Regions from separate parts of the Mesorhizobium sp. P3_A9 genome, predicted to be linked through region 1. Evidence: riboswitches for the same ligand, from Rfam matches in the RefSeq annotation. Region 1 holds a riboswitch; the other holds the start of a gene.
The links. Region 1 has a riboswitch for cobalamin ahead of AC1DX0_RS17415 (DUF1636 family protein). Riboswitches for the same ligand answer to the same signal wherever they lie in the genome.
Positions count from the first base shown of each region.

Region 2: linked by a shared signal. The riboswitch ahead of AC1DX0_RS20825 (CbtB domain-containing protein) and the one ahead of AC1DX0_RS17415 (DUF1636 family protein) in region 1 are both predicted to bind cobalamin.

Region 1 covers NZ_JBFUGJ010000116.1:11,724-14,803, forward strand. Annotated here, with positions in the region: gene AC1DX0_RS17405 (NADH-quinone oxidoreductase subunit A) at 1-170, opposite strand, end outside; gene AC1DX0_RS17410 (winged helix-turn-helix domain-containing protein) at 503-1,702, shown strand; cobalamin riboswitch at 1,732-1,937, shown strand; gene AC1DX0_RS17415 (DUF1636 family protein) at 1,977-2,405, shown strand; gene cobW (cobalamin biosynthesis protein CobW) at 2,408-3,080, shown strand, end outside.
Region 2 covers NZ_JBFUGJ010000163.1:5,872-8,851, forward strand. Annotated here, with positions in the region: gene cobU (bifunctional adenosylcobinamide kinase/adenosylcobinamide-phosphate guanylyltransferase) at 1-347, opposite strand, end outside; gene AC1DX0_RS20820 (CbtA family protein) at 340-1,149, opposite strand; gene AC1DX0_RS20825 (CbtB domain-containing protein) at 1,165-1,344, opposite strand; cobalamin riboswitch at 1,378-1,575, opposite strand; gene AC1DX0_RS20830 (aromatic ring-hydroxylating oxygenase subunit alpha) at 1,734-2,903, shown strand; gene AC1DX0_RS20835 (MFS transporter) at 2,908-2,980, opposite strand, start outside.

The DNA of each region.
Region 1 (3,080 bases):
ATGCGGGCGTCGTCGAACGAGTTGAAACCGCACTCGTACGCGGAAAGCTTTTCGGGATCGGGATTGCGGTAAGCCACCAGGAACGGTGCGGCCAGCAGCGCCAGGCCGACGACCAGTGCCACGCCGATGAACAGGACGATGGGCAGGTACGAACTGAGGAGTGCGTTCATGCAGCGGTTTCCGTTGGCGCCAATCCACTTTGATTACAGCACCGGACCTTAATGCGGAAGCGTGACAGTTTAACCGCTGAACCGTTTTAAGGGGCCTATGCTGCAACGCGGCGAGGGTTAGCGCAGCACTTCCAGCGAAGCAAGTCAAACCTTGTTCAAAACGCAGTGCTGGACGGCATATCCGAAGAAACTGGTCCGATCCGCTCTTGTTTGATTTCCTTCACTTTTTACTCCACTTTTCTCTCCTGACAGGGTTGCCGCCAAAACCCTGCTAGCATGAGCTGGAATCACCCGTCAGAACCTCGGTTCAACAAGCCCTCAGAGTCCGCCGAATGAAGGAAAAGATCTCGCTCGCCACCGCCCGGCGCATCGCGCTCGCCGCTCAAGGGTTTCTTGATCCGCGCCCAAATGGCACACCCGACCGCCGCCACTTCGCCCGTGTGCTCTCCCGCACCGGCCTGCTGCAGATCGATTCCGTCAGCGCGGTGGTGCGCGCGCATTATATGCCGCTCTATTCGCGCCTTGGCCCCTACCCGCTCGCTCTGCTCGACAATGCTGCGGTGACGCGCAAGCGCACGGTCTTCGAATACTGGGCGCATGAGGCGTCGTTCCTGCCGGTCGAGACCTATCCGCTGATGCGTTGGCGCATGCAGCGCGCCGAGCAAGGCGACGAAATGTATCTGGGATTGGCCAAATGGGGCCGCGAGCACGCCGCCTATATAGAAGAGATCTACCGCGCGGTCGCCGAGCGCGGCCCGATCGCTGCTTCAGCACTCGAAGGTCAGAAGGGCTCGGGCGGCTGGTGGGGCTGGAGCCATGCCAAGCACGCCTTCGAATGGCTGTTCTGGGCCGGGCGCATTACGACGGCGCACCGCCGTGGCTTCGAACGCTTCTACGACCTGCCGGAGCGCGTGCTGCCGCAGGCGATCCTCGATCTGCCGGTGCCGGCCGCCGAGGACGCGCATCGCGAATTGCTGCGCATTTCCGCCCGCGCCCACGGCATCGCGACATCAAGCGACCTGCGCGACTATTTCCGGCTGTCGCCAGCCGACATGAAGGGGCGGCTGGAGGAACTGGTCGAGACCGGCGAGTTGGTGCCGGTGCGTGTCGAAGGCTGGGACAAGCCGGCTTACCTTCACAGGGACGCCCGTTTGCCCCGAAAAATCGAGGCCCGCGCCTTGCTGGCGCCGTTCGATCCTGTTGTCTTCGAGCGGTCGCGCTCGGAGCGGCTGTTCGATTTCCACTACCGCATCGAGATCTACACACCGGCCGAAAAGCGGCAATACGGCTACTACGTCCTGCCCTTCCTGCTCGGCGACCGGATCGTGGCACGCGTCGACCTCAAGGCAGACCGGCCGGCCAGCGTCCTGCGCGTCCATGCCGCCTACTCCGAGCCCGGCGCACCGCCTGAAACAGCGGCAGAACTCTTCGAGGAACTGAAGCAGATGCAGGGCTGGCTCGGGCTCGAGCGCATGGAAGTGACGCCGGCCGGCGATTTGGGGCCGGCGCTGGCCGACATGGCGGTGTCGTAAGCTCGCGTTGACACCGCTACCCGCAAAAGCCTAAATCCGGTTCAGACGGTCCCTTGCCCGCAACGGCAAGGGCTAAGAGGGAATGCGGTGCGGGATTTCGATCTCAAATCCGCGGCTGTCCCCGCAACTGTAAGCGAAGAGCCAAGGCCGAAAGCCACTGGGAGGTTCCCGGGAAGGCGGCTACCGAAGGCGATGACTCGCGAGCCAGGAGACCTGCCGTCTGCGACAGAAGAATCCGATCGCCCGGCGGGTTTCCGGGCAAGGAGCCCGGTTTTTGGACCAGAACAGCAGTTTTTCGGCTGGCACAGCGGATATTCCGTCCGCCAACAGTGATGCTTTGGCCGGCGTCACCATCATTGTCTGCGCCTCCTGCCGCGATGAGACCGGCTCGGATGCCCATCCGCGTGCCGGCGAACTTTTGGCTGAGGACACGCGCCGTGCAGCGTCTGACGACCATATCCGCGTGCGCACGGTCGAATGCCTCGGCAATTGCAAGCGTCGGCTCAGCGCCGCCATCCTGCGCGACGGCTGCTGGAGCTATGTGTTTGGCGACCTGACCCTGACCAGTGGCGCCGACCTCGTCACCGGCGCAAAGCTCTTCGCCACGTCAACGGACGGCCTCATCCCATGGCGCGGCCGGCCCGATTCGCTCAAGCGCGGCCTCGTGGCCCGCATTCCACCCCTCGACATGCTGAAGGACTAACCATGACCGCTTCCGTCTCCCGTGTTCCCTGCACTGTCGTCACCGGCTTCCTTGGCGCCGGCAAGACGACGCTGGTCCGCCATCTCCTGGAAAACGCCGGCGGCAAGCGCATCGCCATCATCGTCAACGAGTTCGGCGATATCGGTATCGACGGCGAGATTTTGAAAGGCTGCGGCATCGACACGTGCCCGGAAGAAAACATCGTCGAACTGGCCAATGGCTGCATCTGCTGCACCGTCGCCGACGATTTCGTGCCGGCGCTCGACAAGATCCTGTCGCTGACGCCGAAGGTCGACCATATCCTGATCGAGACCTCGGGCCTCGCTCTGCCCAAGCCGCTGGTCCAGGCTTTCCAGTGGCCGACGGTGAAGAGCCGTGTGACCGTCGACGGCGTCATTGCGGTTGTCGATGGCCCGGCGCTTGCCGAAGGCCGCGTCGCCAACGACATGGACGCCTTGCAGGCGCAGCGCGCCGGGGATGACAGCCTCGACCATGACGACCCGGTCGAGGAGGTGTTCGAGGACCAGATCGCCTGCGCCGACCTGATCATCCTGTCGAAGAGCGACCTGATGGACGCCGCCGGCTCGGCCCGCGCCAATGCCATCATTGGCGAACACTCCGCCCGAGCCGTGAAGATCGTGCCGACGTCGTATGGCAAGGTCGACCCCTCGGTGC
Region 2 (2,980 bases), on a different contig from region 1:
CGCGGCCGCGACAGCAAATCCGCCAGCCGCCGGCATTCCAGCTCGAGATCGTGATCTGCCAGCATGTGATTGGTCAGCCACAGCGTCAGGCAGTCGACAAGCACCGGTTGGTTGTCGGGTAACGCCGCCAGCGCGCCCGCGAGGTCGAGCGGTGCGTCGATGGTCGTCCAGCCCTCGCCGCGCCGTGAACGGTGCAGCGCGATGCGCTCACGCATCTCGTCGTCATAGGCTTCAGCTGTGGCGATATAGGCCCATGGCGAGGGCAACGCCGTCGCCAGGGTTTCGGCGTGCGCGCTCTTGCCCGAGGCACCGCCGATGATGAAGGTCAGCTTGCTGCGATCAGGCAAAGCTGTCGCGCAGGCTYGTRGCSGTMCCSGTGAAGCGTCCGCGCACCACGCCGACGACAGCYCCAAGCACCAGCCAGAACACCAGATTGGTCACCGTCACCGCCACCACGAACTGGTGGTGCAGGCCTTCCGGGATCGGTGTTTCGAAGCTGTCGGGCTGCGGCGCGCCGACAATGTGCGGAGCGACGATCAGCGCTACGCCAAGGATGGCCAGCGGCAGCGACTTGCGGAAGGCGATCAGGCCGAGCCCGATGGCGGTCGCTATCACGGTTGCCACCCACCATATCTGGCGCTGCGTGAGGTCGGCCGCCGGCATGGCCGGCAGTTCCGGCGGCAGGCCGAGGCCAGGCGCCAGTGTGAACACGGCAAAGCCGGCCAGACCCCAGAACACGCCCTGGCGCCAATTGCCGATGCCGCCGGCGAATTCCGAAACCGCGACCAGGATCAGCGCGAAGCCGATGCCGGTGACGACATTGGACACGACGRTGAAGGCYAAGCGCTCGAAGCCYTCGGCCGGCGCCCAGCCRTCGTCTTCGGCCGGAGCSGCKGCRTCGGCCGGRGCCGGRGCGGCAGTGCTCATGGCGTTCGATGCCGCAGGAGCGGCAGAGCTCATTGCGTTGCCGCTGGCGGCATCAGTCGGCGCCGCGGCGTGTTCATGCTTATGGCCGCCTTCGGCCTGTTCGTAGACTTCCGCCTTGAGGATCAGCGGCACGGTGGCATAGGCCTGCATGCAGGCGAGGACGACGCCGGCCACGAGCCCTGCGATCGCCGCGATGAACACGACGTTGCGAAACAGATTCATGATGTCAGATCCTCGTCAGTGGCAGGGAAACGCCATCGAATGGCGGTTGTCATGACCGGCATTGTGGACCGCATCGATATGCGAGAAGCCGACAAAGCCGATGATGAAGGTGCCGAGCAGCGCGGCAAGTGCCAGCTGCATGAAGCGCGACTGCGAGGAGACGGAGGCGCCGAGGGAGACGGAAGCAGTAGTCATATCTTGTCCTTTCACCCTCCACCCGAGGGCCTGTCAGTTTTGCCGTCGCCGGCAGGTCTCCTGGCTCGCGGATCAGCGCCCTTCTCCACCTTCCCGAAGACGAATCTTCAGTGGCATATGGAGAGGACTACCGCACACAGTTGCGGGGGCAGCCACGGCATTGGGCAACAAACGAGCCCGCACCGCATTCCCTCTTGGCTCCAAAACGGAACCGACGACTGTATGACTATAGGGAAAATCACGACACGCGGCAAACCAAATTCCGCCGGCAATCAGCGCGATTGCGCCATGCCGACAAGTCCAGTGGTCCTGGGCACGACAATTGACAATCATGCTGGCCGGGTGTCGGCTGGCGTCCTCACAGGAAGCCAGCGATGCAGCCCCCAGCTATGCAGCCCAATGCCAGCGAGCGCGATCCCTATAACGGCCTGACCCGGGCCGAACCGACGCTGCCCTCATCGGCCTATTGGGATGCGGCAGCCTATCAACGGGACCTTGATGCCATCTGGTACAAAAACTGGCTGCTCGTCTGTCGCGAGGCCGATCTGGCCCAGCCGCTGGCCTTCCGCCGATTCCGCATCGGCACGCAGGACATCCTCGTGCTGCGCGACGACACCGGCGAGCTGCGCGCCTTCCACAACACCTGCCGGCATCGCGGCTCGCAGCTTTGCCAGGAGAGCGAGGGCCGGCTGAAGGCACGGCTGATCACTTGCCCCTATCATGCCTGGTCCTATTCGCTGCGCGGCGACCTCGTGCGCGTGCCGTCGAAATCGCTACCGGCCGGCTTCGACAAGGCCGACCACCCGCTCTATCGCGTCGCGCTGTCGGTGTGGCGCGGCTTCGTGTTCATCAATCTGCAGGAGGATGCCGCCGGCTCGGCGCAGGCATCCTTTGATCCCGCCTCCGGCAATCTCGGCAACTGGCCGTTGGAAACGCTGGTCTCGGGCCATGTGCTGCGCAAGGTGATGAACTGCAACTGGAAGATTTTTTGGGAAAACTTCAACGAGTGCCTGCACTGTCCGGGGGTGCACAAGGACCTGTCGCGGCTGGTGCCGATCTATGGCCGCGGCCTGATGAGCCGGCACGACGATCCCGAATGGTCCCGCCACGCCGACAATGACGCGCCGGAGTTTTCTGGCGGCCTGCGCGCCGGCGCTGAGACATGGTCGCGCGATGGCCAGGCGCATGGGCCGGTCTTCCCGGGGTTGACGCAAGCCGAACGTGCCGCCGGCCAGACCTACGCCACCAGCCTGCCCTCGATGTTCATCGTCGGTCATGTCGATTATGTCAGGACCGTGCGCCTGGTGCCGCTCGGCCCCGAACAGACGGAGCTTGTCGCCGAATGGCTGTTCGCGCCCGACGCGCTGGCCGCGACCGACATCGACAACATCGTTGCCTTCGGCACACAGGTGCTGGAAGAGGATGCGGCGATCTGCGAGGTCAACCAGAGGGGCCTGCGCTCGATGCGCCACGAAGCCGGCGTGCTCATGCCCGAGGAATACGACCTGCACCGTTTCCACAACTGGGTGCGCGAGCGCCACGCAGCGCTTTCGCCGTGATCCTTCACAAAGACTTCGGCAGATACCGCCAGGTGACAAAGCCGCAAACCGCCGCCAGCAGGCTGAGCGTGACGAAC